3 regions of the Paraburkholderia sprentiae WSM5005 genome follow, and region 3 is predicted to be linked to each of the others. Evidence: riboswitches for the same ligand, from Rfam matches in the RefSeq annotation. Region 3 holds a riboswitch; each other region holds the start of a gene.

Region 1 (7,548 bases), on a different replicon from region 3:
AGAGCAACGCGCTGACGCTCGCCGCCCGATAGCGACAGCACGTCGCGCGCGGCGAAGTCCGCGAGACCGAGCCGTTCGAGCGCCGCCTGCGCGGCCGCACGATCCTCATCGCGCTCCCAGCCCCAGCCGCCCAGATGCGGGAAGCGGTTCAGCAGCACAATGTCGAGCACGCTTGCGTTGAACGCATCGGCCGCGCTTTGCGGCATCAGCGCGCGGCGCCGGGCGAGCGGTAGCGGCGGCCAGTCGGCCATGCGCACGCCATCGAGTTCGACGTGGCCCGCCGCCGGATGCAACAGGCCCGCTAGCGTCGACAGCAAGGTCGTCTTGCCCGCGCCGTTCGGCCCGGCGATGCACCAGACTTCGCCCGCATGGAACGTGTGCGTGAACGCGTCGAGCAAGGTGCGCGCGCCGGCGCGCAGCGTCAGGCGCCGCGTGCTGAGCATGCCAGAGCTGGGGCTGGGTTCGGCTCGCATCATCGGCGGCGTTTGAGCAGCATCCACAGGAACACCGGCACGCCGACCAGCGACGTGATCACGCCGACCGGCAATTGCGCGGGCGCGATCACGGTACGCGCGATCAGATCCGCGCCCATCACCGCGACGCCGCCGCCGAGCGCCGCCGCCGGCAGCAGCATGCGCTGATCGTTGCCGAACGCGAGCCGCAGCATGTGCGGCACGACCAGACCGACGAAGCCGATCGTGCCCGCGGTCGTCACCGCCGCGGCGGCCGCCAGCGACGCGACCAGGTACACCCGCAAACGCAGCGGCATCACCGCGACGCCCAACGCCTGTGCGGCCGCGTCGCCGCGCAGCAGCACGTTCAGACGCGGCGCGGCCGGGACGATCGCGAGCAACACGAGCGCCAGCGCAATCAGCGCGGTCCACGGCAGCGCGCCGCCGTTGAGGTCGCCGGTGAGCCAGAACAGCATGCCGCGCAGACGGCTGTCGGGCGCGAGATTGAGCAGCAGCATAATCAGCGCGCCCCACCCGGCCGCGATCACCGCGCCGGTCAGCAGCAAACGCGGCGACGTGTCCTGCGGCTCGCCGCGCCACAGCTCGCGACGCGCGAGGCCCAGCACCAGCAGGATCGACATGAACGCGCCCGCGAACGCGCTCGCGTCGACGATCCACCATGCGCCGCCCGCGATCATCGCGACGAGCGCGAACGTCGCCGCGCCGCCCGACACGCCGAGCACGTATGGCTCGGCCAGCGGATTGCGCAGCAGCACCTGCAGCAGTGCGCCGGCGAGCGCGAGCAACCCGCCGCACGCGAAACCCGCGAGCGCGCGCGGCAAACGCAACGTGCGCACGATTTCGCCGGCGAGCTCGTCGCTGCCCGCGCCGAACGTGTGTGCAGGCGCGAGCGCCGCCAGCACGCGCGCCGGCGCGAGCGGCACGCTGCCGAGCACGAGCGACGCGCCGAGCACCACGAGGGCGGCGAGCGCGAGCCCGAACCAGATCGCGGCGGCGCGCTTCGCGTTCATCGGGCGCGGCGTCGCCATCGCGGCGGACAGCGAACCGGACCCGCGACTCATGCGCGTGCGCTCACGCATGCGGCCGATCCGGCGCGCGCGTCAATGCTGCTGCCAGCCGAGCGTGAGATACGCACCGCGTCGCGGCGAGTTGTACGAGTAGGCCGTTTCATAGTCCTTGTTCAACAGATTGTCGATTTGCGCGCTGACGTACCACGCTTTCGTGATGTTGTAGCGCGCCGACAGATTCACGATGCCATAACCGCCGAGGTTGCCGGTGCTGTCCGTGCGCGGACCGCTGACGATCCACTCGCCGCCAACGCGCCATCCACCGATGCTGCGATTCACCGCGAACGACCCGAACCGTCGCGCGCGCCGCACGAGGTCGGTGCGGTTGTCGAGATCGACCGGATTCTGCAGCGTCACCGATGCACGCACGTCGGTCCTGCCGACATGACCGCTCCACGATCCTTCGAGTCCCTGCACCTTCGCATGCCCGACGTTCTCGGCGAGATAGATGCCGGGGATCGTCTGCACGTAGTCGATCAGATTCGTGTAACGCGTCTGGAAGGCGTTCAAGCGCATCACGCCCAGCGCATCGGTCGCGTACTGCAAACCGGCTTCCACCGAATGACTGCGCTCGGGCTGGATCGACGGATTACCGCTGATCGGATAGTACAGATCGTCGAAGCTGGGCGCGCGGAACGCATCCGAATAGCTTGCGGTTGCCTTCCAGTGCGACGTGATGTCGAAACCGTAGCCGAGATAGTAACTGTTCGCCCCGCCGAAATCGGAGTACTGGTCGCGCCGCACGTTGGCCTGAACCTGGTTGCGGCCGAAGCGCGCGCTGTAGCCCGCGAAGACCGAATCGACGTGACGCTCGGGCGCGGCGAACGTGTCGGAGTCGAGCGTCTGGTCGAGATGCTCGTAGCCGACTTGCAGCTTCTGATTCGCGGCGAGCGCGAAATCGTTCTGCCACGTGTACTGGCGATTATCAGTATCGAAGCGGCCGTTGTAGATGCCATTGCTGTTCGATACGCTGCGGTCGTCGCCCTCGGCGAGCGTGACGTGGGTAGTCCACCAGCTGGTCAGCTTGCCGTTCGCGAACACCGACACCTGACGCACCTTGCTGTAGAGGTTGTTCAGATCGGTAGGCTCGCCGTACGCATTGTCGTAACTGTTGTTGTTGTTCGACTGGAAGTATCTGACGCCCGCATCCCACTTGTCGTTGAACTTGTGACGCAGCGACGCGGTGATGCTCTCGTTCAGGTTGCCGTTCGCGTTCGGATTCGCGTTCGGCGCCTCGAGCGGATCGAGCGACGAAAATCCGTCGTCCTTCGTGCGCGCCAGCGAGATGCTGAAGGTCGTGCGGCCGTCCTGATCGAGCGCGCCGTTCACGCCGGCCGTTTGCGTTTGCGTGTGATAGCTGCCGTAGCCGACCGAGAAATGGAATCGCGGCGGATGATCGCCGCCGTCTTTCGTGAACACCTGCACGACGCCGCCGATCGCGCCCGAGCCGTACAACGCCGACACGTTGCCGTTCACCACTTCGACGTGATCGACCTGATCGAGCGGAATCTGCGCGAGCTGGGCGGAGCCGAGGCTCACCGAGTCGACGCGCACGCCGTCGATCAGCAGCAGCGATTGCGTCGATGACGCACCGCGCAGAAAGAGGCTCGTGGTCGAACCGGGGCCACCCGTACGCGAGATTTGCGCGCCGGGCGCGAGTTGCAGCAGGCCGGGCAGATCGGTCGCGCTCGTGTCGGCAATGTCCTGCTGATCGAACTGCGTGGTCTGCGGGATCGCATCGGTCAGCGCTTGCGCTCCGCGTTGCGCAGTCACGACGATCGGCGAGAGCGCGGTGTCCGAGGCATCGACTGAAGGGACATTGGCGGCGTTGGCAACGTTTGCGGCGTTCGCAGCGGTTGCGTCCGTAGCGGACGATGAAGACGCAGACTCGGTGCCTTGTGCATGCACGACGAGCGGCAGGCTCGCGAACGCGAAGAGCGTCGCGCGGGCGATGGGGGACAGCATGGGATGACGTTCCTGTGGCTAGCGTGCGTGGCCTGCTTCCCCGCGGGCCGACGCGTCACGAGGCGTCCCCTGTTTAGCGTTTTGGCGGGGACGTCTCTCTTTTCTGGCCGGTATCCGGGCTACGACACATCGATCCCGCCTTCCCACGCGTGACGCGCAGTGGCACACTCGCACGTTGAACTTCCAAGCTTGCGATCAGGACCGACCTGCATGAGCATTCACATGCGGTCGCTTACCGTTGCGGGGGCAGCGCAGGTTCGCGCATCCGGTTTGGCACCGCGCGCGCCCTGCTTCCCGTTTAACTGCGCGCGCCGAAAAGCGCGCGCGGGCACCAGAGTGCGGAAGTTTAGGAGCGGCCTCGCAGGGCGTCAAGAAAGGTCAATCGGCGCGCAATCGGTTCTGTTCAATGCAGGTTATTGTCCGATGGATTGCCGGTTGTTTATCTTATGTTCGACGACACGACACGTAACGAACGTGCACGAAGCGATGCTGTTACGTCTCGAAACGAGACAATTGTCGGAGCCTGTAATATTCCGCGCTAAAATGCGATGTCTTTAGAGGACGCAGCACATGCTCACCGAACTCGAATCACTCTCCCAAAACATCGGCAAGCTGATTGCGATCAGCCAGCGCCACAACGAAGCGCGGCTCGCGCTCGAAGAACAGCTCGCGCAAACCCGTGCCGAGGTACAAGCCACGCATGCTGAGCTCGCGCATTTGCGCGAGGAGCGCGACGCACTCCAGGCCGAACGCGACGCGCTGTCCGCCAAGATCGACGACGCTCAGGTGCGCCTTAATGCGATCCTCGAAAAATTGCCGCGCGCCCGCGCGAGCAGCGAACCCGATAACCAGCTCGATCTGCTCGAGCCCGCTCAGCCCGAACATGAGGAAGCGGAAAGCGACGTGAGCCGACACGGAGAAAGCGCATGACCACCAAGCAGATCGAGGTATCGATTCTCGAAGTACCCTATCGTCTCGCCTGTTCGCCGGAAACGGAGGGCGCGCTGCTCGAGGCGGTCGCGCGCGTCGACGCGGAGATGAAGAAAATCCGCGGTAGCAGCAACGTGCGCGGCACCGATCGGATCGCCGTGATGGCTGCGCTGTCGCTGGCATCGGAACTGCTTAAGCTGCAAAGCAGCGTGCGGCACGGAGAAGCATTTCCTGCTGAAGAAATCCGGCGTACAATGAAGCAAATGAACGAACAGCTAGGTACTGTGATCGAGCAGTACAGCTTGCAGTAAGCAGTAGCGGGTTGAGTAGCGGGCCGGTTTGGAACCGGTCGCGAGTTCAAAAGTATGTGTTGTAGCTTCATCGGTTTAGCTTCCCTGCCTGGTTCGCCAAGGTCATACATTCCTTGAACCAATGCCATGTGCACGGTTGCGGAAATTTGTAGCACGGGCGTGCGCGTCACTCTGTCTGATGTACCCGAAGTGTTGCTAACTGCGACCAATTCTGAACCCTCGGTTCAGGATGCCGGCCTAGCGGCTAAGGCGGGGACCTTATCTGGAACGGCGTCGGACTTCGGTTCGATGCCGTTTTTCTTTGGTCGTCGTTTTTTCGTTTGAGCGCCTTTTTCAGGGGCTTTTTCGCACGCGCCTGCTGTTGATGCGCGTCGTTCAATCTGACACGTTGACTCCGATTCATGCGCTATTGGCTAATGAAGTCCGAACCGGACGAAGCAAGCATCGACGACCTCGCCAACGCACCGCGTCGCACCTTGCCGTGGACCGGCGTGCGCAACTATCAGGCGCGCAACTTCATGCGCGACGTGATGCAGGTCGGCGACGGCGTGCTTTTCTATCATTCGAGCTGTGCGGAGCCCGGCATCGCGGGCATCGCGGAAGTTTCGTCGACCGCGTATCCGGACCCGACCCAGTTCGATAAGAAGAGTCCGTACTACGACGCCAAATCGTCGCCGGAAACGCCGCGCTGGATGCTCGTCGACGTCGTGTTCAAGAAGAAGATCGCGCTGATTCCACTTGCCGCGCTGCGTGAACATGCCGAATTGCAAGACATGCGCGTGCTCGCCAAAGGCAACCGTCTGTCCATCACGCCGGTCACCGATGCCGAATGGCGCTTCATCACTAAACAGCTCGTTTAAAGGCGAGCTCGCAGCGCGCCAACGCTCGCGATGTCGCGCGGGTCATCATGACAGTCCGGCGGCGAAACACTAATTGGGGAACCAAGCCCCGCTAAAGCGTGCCTAATCGCTCGACGAAAGCGCGGGCTCAGCCCGACCGCTCGACGGCCCCCGAACGCCCATCGCCAGCGCATCCGTCAAACCGCGCGCCACCGTCGCGCCGCCACGCGGTACTCGCGTCGAACGTGCACAACCAGTTCAAATCAGGAGTCCGGCTATGACGAAAAAAACCGCACGCGCCCTCGCACTCGCGCTCGCCGTTGGCGCGCCTGTGGCACTGGCACTGAACCCGGCGCCCGCGCGCGCGCAGAGCATGATGCAGCAGCCGTCGGGTGTGCTGTCGCTGAATGCGCAGGCGAGCGCGGAAATCCCGCAGGACGAAGTCGAAATCACGCTGTTCTACGAGCAGGAAGCGAGCGAGCCCTCGTCGTTGACATCGACGCTGAACCAACGCGCCGACGCGGCATTGCAAAAAGCGCGCGGCGTGAGCGGCGTGACCGCGCGCTCGGGCGCGTTTTCGATCTTTCCGTCGACGGACCGCGACGGACGCATCTCGACGTGGCGCGGCCGTACCGAAGTCGTGCTCGAATCGCGCGACTTCGCCGCGGCATCGAAGCTCGCGGGGCAGATGGCATCGATCATGCAGGTGGGCAACGTGCGTTTCTCGCTGTCGCCAGAAGCGCAGCGCGCGGCCGAGCAGCGGCTCACCGGCGAGGCGATCAAATCGTTTCGCGAGCAGGCCGCGTCGTCCTCGCAAGCGTTCGGCTTTAGCGGCTATTCGATCCGCGAGGTCAACGTGAACCACAGCGGCGTGATGCCGCGTCCGATGATGATGATGAGCGCGCGCGCAATGGGCGCCGACGCGAAGACCTCGCCGCTGTCGCTCGAAGGCGGCACCTCGACTGTAAGCGTCAACGTCTCGGGGTCGGTGCAGATGAAGTGACGCGCAAGCGCGAACGCAAGCTCAAATGCAAACGCCACGGCATCTGTCGATGCCGTGGCGTTTTTTCATGCAGCGCTTGCTACGCTAGTTGAGCGCGGCTCAGTTCGCGCCAACCGCCTGGGCCGGTTCGCGCCGCCCGCGGCGATACGCCCACACCATCAGGCCAATGCCCGCGAGGATCATCGGCAGCGACAGCCATTGACCCATCGACAGCCCCATTGCGAGCAAGCCGAGGAAATCGTCCGGCTCGCGCGCGAATTCGACCGTGAAGCGGGCGAGGCCGTAGCCGATCAGGAACATCGCGGAGATGGCGCCGAGCGGCTTGGGCTTGCGCGAGAAGAAGATCAGCACGAAGAACAGCGCCACCCCTTCGAGCGCGATCTCGTACAGTTCCGACGGATGCCGCGGCAGCAGGTGATATTGCGCGAACACTTCGTTCAGATGCCACTGCGCGGCCAGTTGCGGATGCGCGGCGAGCCACGCGGCGTCGTCGGGCGCGGCGCCGGGAAACAGCATTGCCCACGGCGCGGACGGCTCGGTCACGCGGCCCCACAGCTCGCCGTTGATGAAGTTGCCGAGGCGCCCCGCCGCGAGGCCCGTGGGCACCATCGGCGCGACGAAGTCGGTGACTTGCAGCCACGAGCGCTTGCGCTGATACGCGAACAGCATCATCGCGATCGTCACGCCGAGAAAGCCGCCGTGAAACGACATGCCGCCTTCCCACACCTTGAAGATGTCGAGTGGATGCGCGAAATAAAAGCTCGCCTTGTAGAACAGCACATAGCCGAGCCGGCCGCCGAGGATCGTGCCCAACACGCCGTAGAACAGCATGTCGTCGATATCCTTGGCGGTCCAGCCTTGCGCGGCGACGTACGGCAGACGCAGACGCAGCCGGGCGACGACGATCGCCGCGACGAACGCGACGAGGTACATCAAGCCGTACCAGCGCACGGCGAGCGG
Region 2 (7,548 bases), 1.1 Mb from region 3:
AACTGGCGGATCGTGCGTTCATGATCGTTCGCGCGGCTCTTCACGGCGGTCACCGCGGTCAGCACTTCGCCGTGGTGCTCGAAATAGCGGAACAGCAGGACCACGTCGCTCAGGTAGCTGATGTCGATCTCGGTCTGCACTTCGCCGATGATGCCGTGCTGCCCGAGCACGAGCATCGTGATCACGCCCTGCTGATTCAGATAGCCGAGCAGCTCGTGCATGTGCAGCAGCAGGTAGCGCTCGCCGGGCATCGCCTGCAGATAGGCGTTCAGGCTGTCGATTGCGACGTAGCGCACGCGCTCGTTTTCGACCGCGTCGCGCAGGTCGCTCGCCAGTTCACCCGGCGAGATTTCTGCGGGATCGATCTGGCGCAGCGTCAGCAGACCGCTGTCGACGTGCGGCGTGAGATCGATGCCGAGCGTCGCGCAGCGCGTGACCAGGGTGCTGAGCGTTTCGTCGAACACGTAGTACGCGCAACGCACGCCGCGTTGGAGCGCGGCAAGCAGACACGACACGACAGTGGTGGTTTTGCCGACACCCGACGGGCCGATGATCAGCGAATTAGTACCGGGGACGAGCCCGCCGCCGAGCAGCGCGTCAAGGCCGGGCGTGCCGGTGCTGATCGGGTTCGTGTCGAATTCGCTGTGATGCTCGGCGGCGACGAGGCGCGGATAGACGCGCAGGCCGCCGGTGTTCAGCGTGAAGTCGTGGTAGCCCTCGCGGAATTTGATGCCGCGCATCTTCGCGATGCGGAGGCGGCGGCGAGTCCCGCCGTAGTCATGGGCGACGTTGTCGAGGCTGATCACACCGTGCACGATGCTATGAAGCTGGATGCCGGCGCTGCCGCCCGTCGTATCGTCAAGCAGCAGCACCGTGCACTCGCGCGTCGAGAAATGGCGCTTGAGCGCGAGAATCTGCCGACGGTAGCGCAGCGGGTTTTCCGCCAGCAGCCGTAGTTCCGACAGGCTGTCGAGCACGATGCGCGCGGGCTTCAGTTCGTCGACGTGCTGGATCACGTTACGCACGCTTTCGCCGAGTTCGACTTCGGCCGGGTGAAGCACGGTCTGTTCGTATTGCGGTTCGAGCCCTTCTTCGGGCAGCTGTTCGAGTATCGTGAAACGGCTTAGATCCCAGCCGTGGCTCGCGCCGATCGCGAGCAATTCAGCACGGGTTTCGGACAGCCCGATGTACAGGCCGGTCTGCCCTTCGTCGAGGCCTTTCAGTAAGAATTGCAACGCGAAGGTGGTTTTGCCCGTGCCTGGCGCGCCCTCCACGAGGTACATGCGGTTCGGCGTGAAACCGCCGCCCAGGATGTCGTCGATTCCTTCGATGCCCGACGAGAGGCGGGCGGGGGTAGGGGCGGCGATAGTGGTCGACATGATGTTCGAAATGACGTCGGCAATGGCTTCGATCGAAATGGCGCGATGTCGCGGCCGGTATGGCCGTCGGCAATTTGTGTGCCGCCCCGCGTCGTTTGAATAAGCGGACGCTCGCGCGCATGGGCATGAAGCGTGCTGGCGAATGCGAGGCTCGCTGCGAGCCTTTTCGGCGGCACTTTAGAGCTTCACGCTCGACATGAAAACCTATCGACTCTCCGCTTTTGCGTTCACCGTGGCATCGCTCGCGGCGCTGCTGTCGGGCAACGCATCCGCCGACGATAGCCCTAGACCTTGCGCCGCGCTGAAACGGATCGTGGCTGCGGCGCCGGACGGCTTCGCCTCGCTCACGGCCGACGACGGCAAAGGCGTCGCGCAACCCTATGGCGACGACGCGCAATGTTCAGGCGCGCATCGCAGTTTCCAGTGCACGTGGACGCCGCATCAGGCGGCGGGCTCGAACGCGGATGCATTAGAAGCAGTCGCGGCCGACATCGCGTCGTGCCTGCCCGACGCGACGCATGATCAGAATTCGCCGGGACGTCAGCACTTTTATCTCGGTGCGAAGGATCGACGCACCGAGATCACGCTGACGCCCGAGGGGTCCAACAGGTTGCGGCTCGTGGTGTCGGGCAGGTAAGCGACGTCTTGGTTCATACCATGGTGGCGGGCCACCATGTCCAGCCGCGTCGTGAATGGCGTAATTCAACGAGCGACAACGGCGCGATCTCGATGCGACAAAACACGACCGGCGATGCACCGACAGCATGCACGATTGCCGCGCGCAGGAGCGGCGTGTGTGTGATTGCGACGATGGTTCGGTGGTGCGTCGAGACGCGGAAGGCTGCTTCGTTGACGGCATTGCATGAACGCACGTCCGCCTGCTGCGCGTCGAGCCATTCTCCAATTCGACGCACGAGTTGACCGAACGATTCGCCGCCGGGCGGCGCAGCGTCGGGCTCGCATGTCCAGGCGGCGAGTTCGTGCGGCGCTTCATCGGCAATATCCGCGAGACGTTGGCCGCGCCATTTGCCGTAGTCGATATCCGCCAATGCGTCGGCGGCCGTTGCGCTCAGACCGAGCGCCGTGGCGGTGTCACGCGCGCAGCGGGCAGGGCTGGTGAATATGGCGGCGTCGGCGGGAAGCGCGAGATGTTTGCGCGCCGCTTCGGCTTCGGCGCGCCCGCGCGCGTCGAGCGGATCGTCGGCGGGGAAGCGGCCCGCGCGCTGCGCGGCCGTTGCCGCATGGCTCACCAGTAATAGTCGCGTATCCATTCTTTGCCTTTGCGCCGTTTCGCACTTGCCTCGACGGCTCCATCGGCTCGCAGCGCGCGTTGAGGGGGCTCGCCGTCGCGGATGCCGCAGTTTAGCGCGTAGAATAGTGGCGCTGCGAAGCACGGAAGCCGGTGAGAACCCGGCGCGGTCGCGCCACTGTAATCGGCATTGCAATCTACAAGAGCCGAAAGCCAGACCTGGGCTTCGCATCATTCCTCTGCAATCGACTTTCGGGGCGCGTTACCCTCAGGAGATGTCCATCATGACCGAAGCTGTCTTCGATCCCGCCGCCCAACCGGCGGCCCAGCCCACTCCCATTCCTTTGCGCGAACTGTTGCCGTGGGCGGCATTCGGCGCTCTGTTGCTGCTCGCGCTTTACTTCGTTGGTGCGGAAGAGGGGGCGACGTCGCTCGTACCCGGCATGGTCGTGCATGAGTTCGTGCACGACGGCCGCCATCTGCTCGGCTTTCCCTGCCACTAACGGAGTTCGGCATGGTAGGTAAATTGTTAGTGCGGGGGATGCTCGCGGGTATCGTCGCGGGCTTGCTCACGTTCTCGTTCGCGCGAATCGTCGGCGAACCGCAGGTCGATCAGGCGATTTCATTCGGGGAAAAAGCGGCCGCAGCGCGCGGCGAAGCGCCCGAGCCTGAAATCGTGAGCCGCGAGACGCAGGCAGGCCTCGGCCTGCTGACCGGCGTCGTTACCTATGGCGCGGCATTCGGCGGCCTATTCTCGCTGGTGTTTGCGTATTCGTATGGACGGGCTGGGACCTTGAGCGTGCGCGCACTGTCAGCGTGGCTCGCGCTCGGTGCGTTCATTGCGCTCGTGATTGTGCCGAATATCAAGTATCCGGCCAATCCGCCGTCGGTGGGCGATCCGGAGACGATCGGCACGCGCACGGGCTTATTCTTTCTGACAATCGCGATTTCGCTTGTAACGATGGTGTTTTCGCTGAAGGTGCGGCGTCGCGCGGCGGCGAAGCTGGGCGCGTGGAACGGTTCGATCGTCGCGGGGCTCATGTTCGCCGCGATCATCGCAGCTGTGCAACTGTCGATGCCGGTGATCAATGAAGTGCCGGCGGCATTCCCGGCTGTACTGCTGTGGAAGTTCCGCGTCGCGGCGATCGGCATGCAGGTGATCATGTGGACGACGATCGGGCTGCTGTTCGGTGCGATGGTCGAGCGCAGCGCTTTTATGCGTACGAATGCGCATGTGACGAGGAAGTCTGTCTGAATAGCAGCGTGACGCGCGGCCGCGCTTTGCGCGCAACGGGCGAGAACGGTTTTGCTTCAAGTACTTGGCGCGGTTGTGGAGCGGTTATCCACAGGCTTGCGAACATTTTCTGTGGAAAAGCTGCTGAGTGGTTTTTCGCAATGCCACTCTTCTCTTCCTTTCCGGCGACAAGCCGGCAAATAGATCGGACGTCTAAGCAATCGAATTTTCGCACGACGTTGCTCAATTTTTAAGCTCTTCAACTTTTTAGAATAAATTGCGAGAAGGGTATTGACGGAACATGGGCCGCTCTCCATAATCTCGCCTCTCTGCTGCTGATGCAGCGACGCCAGACGAGGCGGTGCCGGGTAGCTGTAATGCCGGTACGGCGGGTTGGGCGGACCGATCTTTAAAAACTAACAGCCGATAAGTGTGGGCGCTTGATGCGCAATGCGGCAGCGGGTTCTGCGGAATCTGCTGTCAGGCAGAAGTATCAAGAAGCCTCACACAGTATCAGAGGAAGGTTGATCTGTCGGAAGACGGATTGATCATCGTCAGTACGTTGAGTGAGCGACCGGTTCAGAGATGGACCGAAAACAGTAACAGGTTTGAACTGAAGAGTTTGATCCTGGCTCAGATTGAACGCTGGCGGCATGCCTTACACATGCAAGTCGGACGGCAGCACGGGGGCAACCCTGGTGGCGAGTGGCGAACGGGTGAGTAATACATCGGAACGTGTCCTGGAGTGGGGGATAGCCCGGCGAAAGCCGGATTAATACCGCATACGCTCGGGAGAGGAAAGCGGGGGATCTTTCGGGACCTCGCGCTCAAGGGGCGGCCGATGGCAGATTAGGTAGTTGGTGGGGTAAAGGCCTACCAAGCCGACGATCTGTAGCTGGTCTGAGAGGACGACCAGCCACACTGGGACTGAGACACGGCCCAGACTCCTACGGGAGGCAGCAGTGGGGAATTTTGGACAATGGGGGCAACCCTGATCCAGCAATGCCGCGTGTGTGAAGAAGGCCTTCGGGTTGTAAAGCACTTTTGTCCGGAAAGAAAGCATCCCTGTTAATACCGGGGGTGGATGACGGTACCGGAAGAATAAGCACCGGCTAACTACGTGCCAGCAGCCGCGGTAATACGTAGGGTGCGAGCGTTAATCGGAATTACTGGGCGTAAAGCGTGCGCAGGCGGTGCTGTAAGACCGATGTGAAATCCCCGGGCTTAACCTGGGAACTGCATTGGTGACTGCAGCGCTGGAGTATGGCAGAGGGGGGTGGAATTCCACGTGTAGCAGTGAAATGCGTAGAGATGTGGAGGAACACCGATGGCGAAGGCAGCCCCCTGGGCCAATACTGACGCTCATGCACGAAAGCGTGGGGAGCAAACAGGATTAGATACCCTGGTAGTCCACGCCCTAAACGATGTCAACTGGTTGTCGGGCCTTCATTGGCTTGGTAACGAAGCTAACGCGTGAAGTTGACCGCCTGGGGAGTACGGTCGCAAGATTAAAACTCAAAGGAATTGACGGGGACCCGCACAAGCGGTGGATGATGTGGATTAATTCGATGCAACGCGAAAAACCTTACCTACCCTTGACATGTATGGAATCCTGGTGAGAGCCGGGAGTGCCCGAAAGGGAGCCATAACACAGGTGCTGCATGGCTGTCGTCAGCTCGTGTCGTGAGATGTTGGGTTAAGTCCCGCAACGAGCGCAACCCTTGTCCCTAGTTGCTACGCAAGAGCACTCCAGGGAGACTGCCGGTGACAAACCGGAGGAAGGTGGGGATGACGTCAAGTCCTCATGGCCCTTATGGGTAGGGCTTCACACGTCATACAATGGTCGGAACAGAGGGTTGCCAAGCCGCGAGGTGGAGCCAATCCCAGAAAACCGATCGTAGTCCGGATCGCACTCTGCAACTCGGGTGCGTGAAGCTGGAATCGCTAGTAATCGCGGATCAGCATGCCGCGGTGAATACGTTCCCGGGTCTTGTACACACCGCCCGTCACACCATGGGAGTGGGTTTTACCAGAAGTGGCTAGTCTAACCGCAAGGAGGACGGTCACCACGGTAGGATTCATGACTGGGGTGAAGTCGTAACAAGGTAGCCGTATCGGAAGGTGCGGCTGGATCACCTCCTTTCCAGAGTCGAGCATTGCTCGCGTCAAGTGCTCACGCTTATCGGCTGTGGTTAAGAAAGCAACGCAGACAGGCTCAGGGGTCTGTAGCTCAGCCGGTTAGAGCACCGTCTTGATAAGGCGGGGGTCGATGGTTCGAATCCATCCAGACCCACCATCCTTGTCTGTGGTGCGGGGCCGGGGGAGTGTGCCCGGGTCTGTGTGGGGCCGGGGGGATTAGCTCAGCTGGGAGAGCACCTGCTTTGCAAGCAGGGGGTCGTCGGTTCGATCCCGTCATCCTCCACCAATCCTCAATGCCAAGGGTTCAGCGCGAAGTGAGGCTGAGTACTTGGCATTGGCGATTGAGCCAGTCAGCGCGGTACGCGATGGAATGTGATACCGGCTGTCGTTCTTTAACAATCAGGAAGAAGTAGTAAGGAGATTCACGAAAGCGTGCCTGGAGATGGGTGCGTGAGTAGGTGAATCAGGGTTGTGATTGTATCGATGTATTTTAAAGGTGATCGAGAGATCGCCTTGGAATACGGCGCAACACGAATACTCAACCTGTAGCGAGTGCGTCTATCCCCTGCGGGGATGGGAGCCACGTAAGCGCCAGGGCGCTAGCGTGGGTCGACACAGAGACACACCCGTTATAGGGTCAAGCGAACAAGTGCATGTGGTGGATGCCTTGGCGATCACAGGCGATGAAGGACGCGGTAGCCTGCGAAAAGCTCCGGGGAGCTGGCAAACGAGCCTTGATCCGGAGATGTCCGAATGGGGAAACCCGGCCCGTATGGGTCATCCTGAACTGAATCCATAGGTTCAGCGAAGCGAACGCGGTGAACTGAAACATCTAAGTAACCGCAGGAAAAGAAATCAACCGAGATTCCCAGAGTAGTGGCGAGCGAAATGGGACCAGCCTGTACTCTTTATTTGTAGTGCTAGCCGAACGCTCTGGAAAGTGCGGCCATAGCGGGTGATAGCCCCGTAGGCGAAAGCATTATGAAAGAACTGGGTGTACGAGAAGTAGGGCGGGACACGTGAAATCCTGTCTGAAGATGGGGGGACCATCCTCCAAGGCTAAATACTCGTGATCGACCGATAGTGAACCAGTACCGTGAGGGAAAGGCGAAAAGAACCCCGGGAGGGGAGTGAAACAGATCCTGAAACCGCATGCATACAAACAGTCGGAGCCTTTGAAAGAGGGTGACGGCGTACCTTTTGTATAATGGGTCAGCGACTTACATTCAGTGGCGAGCTTAACCGATTAGGGCAGGCGTAGCGAAAGCGAGTCCGAACAGGGCGTCCAGTCGCTGGGTGTAGACCCGAAACCAGGTGATCTATCCATGGCCAGGTTGAAGGCACGGTAACACGTGCTGGAGGACCGAACCCACTAACGTTGAAAAGTTAGGGGATGAGCTGTGGATAGGGGTGAAAGGCTAAACAAACCTGGAAATAGCTGGTTCTCTCCGAAAACTATTTAGGTAGTGCCTCGTGTATCACCTTCGGGGGTAGAGCACTGTCATGGTTGTGGGGTCCATTGCGGATTACTACGCCATAGCAAACTC
Region 3 (7,548 bases):
GCCGACGAACACCTGCCCGCAGCGCCAGCCGGCGATCATGAAGCGGCCGCGCCGCAGCGTGGGATCCTGTTCGGGCTTGCCCCAGCGCGCGTTCAACGCGTCGCGCACGCTGGTCGGCAACGCATTGAAATGCGCGAGATAGTCGTCGAGTGAAAGGCTTTGCAGAGCTGGACGCAGATCGCGCACCACGGGATCGTTGGTCACGCCTTCGGTCAGCCTGTTCAACAACGCGTCGCCGTGTTCGGGCAATTCGCCGACACGATAGCCCTCGTCGTGCAGCATCGACAGAATGCCGACTACCGACGCCGGCGTATCGAGCCCCACGCCATTGCCGATACGCCCTTCGCTCATCGGATAGTTCGCGAGGATCAACGCGACTTTCTTGTCGGCGTTATCGAGCGAACGCAAACGGCACCAGCGGCGGCTCAGCTCGGCGATAAAACGCACCCGTTCGAGGTCGGGCTGATAGCGGACCACGTCGACCTGTGTATGCGCGCAGCGATACGCGAGCCCCTTGAAGCTGATTGCGCGCGTGATGATGCGCCCGTCCACTTCGGGCAGCGCGATATGCATCGCGATATCGCGCGAATTGAGGCCGTGATTGTCCTTTAGCCAATCTTCACGATTGCCGCCGCTCAGGATCACCTGAAACACCGGCGCGTCGCCGGCGAGCGCGAGCGGTTCGGGATCGTCGATCGCGGACGCGGCGAACGCGGTCGTGTTCAGCACGAGCGCGGCACCATGCTGCGCGCACAGCGACTGCACGACATCGCGGCTCAGCGCATCCTTCAACGACGTGATCGCGAGCGGCAGCGGATTGAGCCCTTGCGCTTCGAGCGCATCGATCAGCGCATCGAAGACCGCGGTATTGGCGGCCTGCAGATGCGCCTTGTAGAACAGGATCGCGACGACCGGCGCGTCCTGCCGCCAGCGCGCCTGCCAGTCGGCGATGCTCGGCGTATCGCGCTCGGGGTGATACAGCGACGTGGCCGGCAACGCGCGCGGCGGCTCGGGCTCGCGTCCCCAGTCGAGCACGCGATAGGCGATGCAGCGCAAAAACGCCTCGGCGTTCTGCGGGCCGCCCTCGCGCAGATAGCGCCACAGCTGCTGACATAGCTCGGCGCTCGCGGTGCTGCGCGCGAGCAGATTCGGATCTTCCTGCAGATCGCCGGAAAACATCGCGAGGGTTTGCTGTTTGCGCTGCGCGAGCGCGACCACCTGCTCGATGCCGTACGGCCAATACGTTTCACCGCCGAGATGATCGACCACGACGACGCGCGCATGCTGCAACACGTCGTCGAGATAGAAATCGACCGAGGCCGGCTGACGCAGATAGGTGACGTTCGCGAGCCGCACGCTCGGGAAGCCGTCGCCCAGACGCGGCACCACGCTCGCGAGCAGCGACAGGGTGGTGTCGGCGGAACTGAGCACGACGATATCGGCGGGCTGCTGATCGATGCGGATCACGCCCTGCGTATCGTCGACGAAGCCGCCCGGCGTCGTGCGCAGTAGATGCATGCTGGCGCGCCCGTTATGCCGTCGCGTTCGACGCCGCGGCAAGCGCCGCGTCGAACGCCTGTTGCAGCGTGTGCGGATCGAGGTCTTCGCCGATCAGCACGAAGCGGCTCAACGCGCCTTCGCCATGTTCACCGGCCTGCCAGCGCCGGTCGAAGTAGCTGTCGAAGCGCCGGCCCACGCCCTGAATCACCAGACGCATCGGCGCGCCCGGCAACGCGGCGAAGCCTTTGACACGGTAAATCGTGTGGCTTTCGACCAGCGCCTGCAAGGCGGCGAGCGCCGCGTCGCGCGAGCGCAAATCGGCCTGCACGACGACCGAATCGAATTCGTCGTGGTGATGATCGGGGTCGTCGGCGGAACCATGGTGGTCGGCACGCAGGTGGATCGTCTGTTCCGACGCCGCTTCGAGGCCCAGCAGCGTATGCAGGTCGAGCCGCCCCTGTTGCGCGCGTACGATCTTCACTTGCGGCGGAATCTCCGCGCGGATCGCGGCTTCGACCTCGTGCTGCCGCGCATCGTCGATCAGATCGGTCTTGTTCAGAATCACCAGATCGGCCGCCGACAACTGGTCTTCGAACAGCTCGTGCAGCGGCGACTCGTGATCGAGATTCGGATCGGCCTTGCGCTGCGCGTCGACGGCGAGCGGGTTATCGGCGAACTGGCCGCTTGCGGCGGCCGGTCCGTCCACCACCGTCACCACCGCGTCGACCGTGAAGCCATTGCGGATCTGCGGCCAGTTGAACGCCTGCACGAGCGGCTTCGGCAACGCCAGGCCCGACGTTTCGATCAGCACGTGATCGAGTTCGTCGCGGCGCTCCGCGAGCTTTTCCATCACCGGGAAAAACTCTTCCTGCACGGTGCAGCACAAGCAACCGTTCGCGAGTTCATACAATCGCCCTTCGGTCTCGACCCCGTTTTCATCGCAACCGATGCCGCAGCCCTTGAGGATTTCCCCATCGATGCCGAGCTCGCCGAACTCGTTGACGATCACCGCGATGCGCTTGCCGCCCGCATGCTGAAGAATGTGTCGCAGCAGCGTGGTTTTGCCGCTGCCGAGAAAGCCCGTGACGATGGTGACGGGAATCTTGCGCAATTGTGTTTGCATCGTGAGATCCATCCCTTGGCGTTGCATCGGCATGCCGGGCAAGTCCGCGCGATTCCGCACATCGGCTGACGAATGGAACGAATGAAGCGCGCGCACCACGGCCAATGATCACGGAACACGGGGACGAACGACGGCATGGCCGCGACAACGGGAATATAGAAAGCGGAAGTGAGGTCATGAACGCGCCGCCGCATCCCCGCGGCGTACGTTCTGCTTCTTCGGGCCGGTATCCGGGCTGGCGAAAGCGCCGCTTCCCCTTCCCGGACGAGTGGTTTCTCGTCCAGTGGTGAAATGTCGACGCGCCCTTGCGCGAGGACATCGAAGCCGGCACCGCGGCGCCCGGCCAGCAAGCCGGAACCGCTTTTCGCTTACCGTTGCGGGGACAGCACAGGTTAGCCGCTCAAGAGCAGAAGGCTCCCTGTTTCCCGTTTAACTGCATGCGCACGAACGCGCACGCGGGCACCCAAAGTGCGTGCGAGTGTAGGCCCGCGGCCTTGCGCAGTCAAGGAACGCAGCGTGTCGGAAAATGCCGCCGAGGCTTATCCGGCAAGGCGCCATGTGCTATCGTATGCGCGCGTTTGGTGCCCGCACATGCGCTCGCGTGTGCAGTTAAACGGGAAACAGGCAACGCGTCGCGCGTTCAACCTGTGCTGTCCCCGCAACGGTAAGCGACCTGCGGCGCGCGATTCGATTTGCCCTCGATTCTGACGTGCCGCGCATGCGTTTTTTGATGCCACTTTCCCGCGAATGCGCAAAAGGGAGGGGAAGGCAAAGCGCGTGAGGCCGCCAGCCCGGATACCGGCCAGACGCGGAGGCGGCGCCGCATGCATCCGTGCATCGCGTGGCGCCGCCGGCCGCCGGAATCCGCGGGGAACGGATGTGAAGGCGTAGCAGCGCGGCATCGCGCCTGCCTAGATTCGCCGTTCCGCATGACCTCTACGTTCACCGCCGCGCGCGCTGTCGCGCGCCGCTTCTCTTCTCCCATCACCGCATGGCGCACGCCATGCACGCCGCGATGACGCGCGCCTGGCTGATCGGCGCCGGTCCCGGCGACGTCGAGCTGATGACGCTAAAGGCGACCCGCGCGCTCGCCCAGGCCGATGTCGTGCTCGTCGACGATCTCGTGAATCCCGACGTGCTGCAGTTCGCGGGCGCCGACGCACAAATCGTGTACGTCGGCAAACGCGGCGGCCATCCGTCGACGCCGCAAGCCGACATCGTCGCGCAAATGCTCGCGCATCTGCGCGCGGGGCGCAGCGTCGCGCGGCTCAAGGGCGGCGATCCGTTCGTGTTCGGCCGCGGCGGCGAAGAGTTGCAGGCGCTGCAGGCGGCGGGAATCGAAGTCGACGTGATCAACGGCATCACGGCCGGCATCGCGGCGCCCGCGGCGCTCGGCATCGCGGTCACGCACCGCGATCACGCGCAGGGCGTCGTGTTCGTCACCGGCCACGGCGCCGGCAGCGGCGAGCCGGACTGGGCCGCCCTCGCCGCGACGCGTATGACGCTGGTGATCTACATGGGCATGCGCCGGCTCGGCGAGATCGCCCGCGCGCTGCTCGCGGCCGGCATGCCCGCCGACACGCCCTGCGCGGCCATCGAGTCGGCGACGCGACCCGAGCAGCGTCACGTGCTCGCGCCGCTTCGCGAGTTTGCCGAGGCGGTTGCGCGCGCGGGGCTCGGCTCGCCGGCAATCGTCGTGATCGGCGGTGTGGCATCGCTCGCGCTTGCGCGTGATGCGGCCAAACGCGACGCCGGCGTCGCACGCGAACCAGCAGCGAGCGCGACACGACACGAACTCGCACCCGAGATCAAAACGCTGAGCGTCGGCATCGGTTGCCGCGCGCACAGCGAAGCTGTTGATATCGAAGCCGCTGTCCGCGCGGCGCTCGGATCGAATGCCTTCGAACAGATCCGCGCCATTGCGACGATCGACACTAAAGCCTGCGAAGCAGGTCTGGTCGAATTCTGCTCACGTCATCAGCTGCCGCTGCAACTGTTCAACCGCGAGCAGATCGCCGCCGTACCGGTCGCGTCGCCGTCGGCGGCCGCCCACGCGCATCTCGGCGTCGACGGTGTGTGCGAGCCGTGCGCGCTGCTGGCGGCGGCAGCGTCGGACTGCGCCGCAACCGCGCAACACGCGCGTCTAATCGTACGCAAGACCGCGCACGCCGGCATCACCGTGGCGATCGCAGCGGCGCACAACGCTGCCGTTAGCGACACGACCTCATCCCATCCCGCCTCTCAAGACCAGGACCCTCGATGAAAACCGATCCGGAATCGCATCAACGCATGACCGAACGCCGCCGCGAAGGCCACGAAAAGAAGCAGGCCGGCGCGACCGTCGAAAAAGGGCTGCTGATCGTCAACACCGGCACCGGCAAGGGCAAGAGCACGGCCGCGTTCGGCATGGCCGTGCGGGTGCTCGGCCACGGCATGCGGCTCGGCGTCGTACAGTTCATCAAGGGCGCGCTGCATACGTCGGAGCGTGATTTCCTCGGCGCTATCGCCCAGTGCGACTTCGTCACGATGGGCGATGGCTACACGTGGAATACGCAGAATCGCGAGGCCGACATGGCGACCGCGCGCAAAGGCTGGAACGAAGCGCGGCGGATGATCGAAAGCGGCGACTATCAGATGGTGATCCTCGACGAGCTGAACACGGTGCTGAAGTACGAATACCTGCCGCTCGACGAAGTGCTCGCCGTGATCAACGCGCGCGCGCCGATGTTGCACGTCGTCGTGACCGGACGTCACGCGCCTGATGCGCTGATCGAAGCCGCCGATCTCGTCACGGAAATGCGCGCGATCAAGCATCCGTATCGCGAGCAGGGTGTGAAGGCGCAGCCCGGCGTGGAGTTCTGAGCGATGTCCGCCTCCCCAAAGGCGACTTCTTCCGGGGCGTCCCCCCAGGGGACTTGCCCCGCGCTGTTCATCAGCGCGCCCGCGTCGGGACAAGGCAAGACCACGATCACCGCCGGTCTCGCGCGCTATCACCGACGGCTCGGACGTCGCGTGCGCGTGTTCAAGACCGGGCCGGATTTTCTCGATCCGATGATCCTCGCGCGCGCGAGCGGCGCGGCGGTGCTGTCGCTCGATTTGTGGATGGTCGGCGAAAGCGCGTGCCGCAATCTGCTCGCGCGCGCGGCGCAAGAAGCCGATCTGATCCTGATCGAAGGCGTGATGGGCCTGTTCGATGGCACGCCCAGCAGCGCCGATCTCGCGATCGCATTCGGTGTGCCGGTGCTGGCGGTGATTTCCGCGCAGGCGATGGCGCAAACTTTCGGCGCGCTCGCGTTCGGCCTCGCCCGCTTCATGCCGCAGCTGCCGTTTTATGGCGTGCTCGCGAATCGCGTCGGTTCCGCTCGGCACGCGCAGATGTTGCAGCAAGCGCTGCCGCCCGAGTTGCGCTGGTGCGGCCACATCGCCGCGGACGAAGAGATCACGTTGCCCGACCGTCACCTCGGCCTGCACCAGGCCGATGAAATCGACGATCTCGACGTGCGCCTCGAGCGCGCGGCGGATACGCTCGCGTCGACATCGCTCGCCGAATTGCCGCCGCCGGTCGAGTTCGGCGTGCCGGTTCCCGAAGCGTTGCCGCGTCTGCTGCAAGGCATGCACATCGCGATCGCGCACGACGCCGCGTTCTCGTTCATCTATCCGGCCAACGTCGCGCTGCTCGAAGCGCTCGGCGCGCGGCTCAGCTATTTCTCGCCGCTCGCCGACGAAGCCTTGCCCGCCGACACGCAGGCGCTCTATCTGCCCGGCGGCTATCCCGAGCTGCATATGGCGACACTCGCGGGCAACCTGACCAGCGCCGCATCGATCCGCGCGCACGTCGGGGCTGATAGACCGGTGCTCGCCGAATGCGGCGGGATGCTCTATCTGCTCGACACGCTGACCGACGCGCAAGGCATGAGCGCGCCGATGCTCGGCCTGCTCCCCGGCCACGCGACGATGCAAGCACGCTTTACGTCGCTCGGCATGCAGCAGATCGACGGTGTCCATGGCACGCTGACCGGCCACACGTTCCACTACTCGAAGCTCGCGACGCCGCTCGCGCCACAGTGCTTCGCCACGCACGCGCACAGCGACGCGCCCGGCGAAGCGGTGTTCCGCGTGGGCCCGATCGTGGCAACCTATATGCACGCTTACTGGCCCTCCAACCCGGCTTTTACGGCCGCTCTCTTTCATGGCGAAGCCTTTTGACGACTCCGAGCGCGACGCGGTCTATCGCGCGATTTACGAACGCCGCGACATGCGTCACTTCGTGCCGGAACCGGTCGACCCCGCGGTGCTGCGGCGTCTGCTCGACGCGGCGCATCACGCGCCGAGCGTCGGCTACATGCAGCCCTGGCGCATCGTGCGCATCACCGATGCGGCGTTGCGCACGGGCTTGCGCGAGATCGTCGAACGCGAACGGCTCGCCACGGCCGACGCGCTCGGCAAGCGCCGCGACGAGTTCATGAAGTTGAAGGTGGAAGGCATGCGCGAATGCGCGGAGCTGCTCGTGATCGCGTTGATGGACGGGCGCGAGCGCCACGTCTTCGGCCGTCGCACGCTGCCGGAGATGGACCTCGCGTCGGTCGCGTGCGCGATCCAGAACATGTGGCTCGCCGCGCGCGCGGAAGGACTCGGGCTCGGATGGGTGTCGCTATTCGATGTCGACGCGGTGCATCGGTTGCTGGGCATGCCGGAAGGCGCGCGGCCAGTCGCGATTCTGTGCCTGGGTCACGTCGACGCGTTCTACAGCGAGCCGATGCTGGAAACCGAGCGCTGGGCGAGCCGTCTGCCGCTCGCCGATTGCGTGTTCGAAAACGGCTGGCCGCGCGACGAGCCGGCGCGGGAATGACTGATACGCAGGGCCCGGGCGACCCAAGGCTGCGTTTTAGCGTTGCAGCGGCATCATCGACTCGACGTTCGGCACG

Evidence for each region. Region 3 has a riboswitch for cobalamin ahead of cobA (uroporphyrinogen-III C-methyltransferase). Riboswitches for the same ligand answer to the same signal wherever they lie in the genome.
Region 1: another riboswitch for cobalamin. It lies ahead of BJG93_RS03540 (TonB-dependent receptor domain-containing protein); the one in region 3 lies ahead of cobA (uroporphyrinogen-III C-methyltransferase).
Region 2: another riboswitch for cobalamin. It lies ahead of BJG93_RS27720 (CbtB domain-containing protein); the one in region 3 lies ahead of cobA (uroporphyrinogen-III C-methyltransferase).

The regions. Positions count from the first base shown of each region.
Region 1 covers NZ_CP017561.2:744,637-752,184, reverse strand. The annotation lists gene BJG93_RS03550 (ABC transporter ATP-binding protein) at 1-476, opposite strand, end outside; gene BJG93_RS03545 (FecCD family ABC transporter permease) at 473-1,534, opposite strand; gene BJG93_RS03540 (TonB-dependent receptor domain-containing protein) at 1,574-3,505, opposite strand; cobalamin riboswitch at 3,594-3,856, opposite strand; gene BJG93_RS03535 (ATPase) at 4,076-4,435, shown strand; gene BJG93_RS03530 (cell division protein ZapA) at 4,432-4,746, shown strand; RNA gene ssrS (6S RNA) at 4,825-5,006, shown strand; gene BJG93_RS03520 (EVE domain-containing protein) at 5,148-5,606, shown strand; gene BJG93_RS03515 (SIMPL domain-containing protein) at 5,863-6,588, shown strand; gene lgt (prolipoprotein diacylglyceryl transferase) at 6,688-7,548, opposite strand, start outside.
Region 2 covers NZ_CP017562.2:2,409,610-2,417,157, reverse strand. The annotation lists gene BJG93_RS27735 (ATPase domain-containing protein) at 1-1,379, opposite strand, end outside; gene BJG93_RS27730 (hypothetical protein) at 1,576-2,016, shown strand; gene BJG93_RS27725 (histidine phosphatase family protein) at 2,030-2,650, opposite strand; cobalamin riboswitch at 2,723-2,871, shown strand; gene BJG93_RS27720 (CbtB domain-containing protein) at 2,913-3,131, shown strand; gene BJG93_RS27715 (CbtA family protein) at 3,143-3,883, shown strand; rRNA gene BJG93_RS27710 (16S ribosomal RNA) at 4,473-6,005, shown strand; tRNA gene BJG93_RS27705 (tRNA-Ile) at 6,082-6,158, shown strand; tRNA gene BJG93_RS27700 (tRNA-Ala) at 6,212-6,287, shown strand; rRNA gene BJG93_RS27695 (23S ribosomal RNA) at 6,637-7,548, shown strand, end outside.
Region 3 covers NZ_CP017562.2:1,291,576-1,299,123, forward strand. The annotation lists gene cobN (cobaltochelatase subunit CobN) at 1-1,518, opposite strand, end outside; gene cobW (cobalamin biosynthesis protein CobW) at 1,532-2,623, opposite strand; cobalamin riboswitch at 2,828-3,105, opposite strand; cobalamin riboswitch at 3,186-3,444, shown strand; partial or broken gene cobA (uroporphyrinogen-III C-methyltransferase) at 3,639-4,400, shown strand; gene BJG93_RS36250 (cobalamin biosynthesis protein) at 4,485-4,886, shown strand; gene cobO (cob(I)yrinic acid a,c-diamide adenosyltransferase) at 4,883-5,485, shown strand; gene BJG93_RS22635 (cobyrinate a,c-diamide synthase) at 5,489-6,829, shown strand; gene bluB (5,6-dimethylbenzimidazole synthase) at 6,813-7,472, shown strand; gene BJG93_RS22645 (DUF4136 domain-containing protein) at 7,509-7,548, opposite strand, start outside.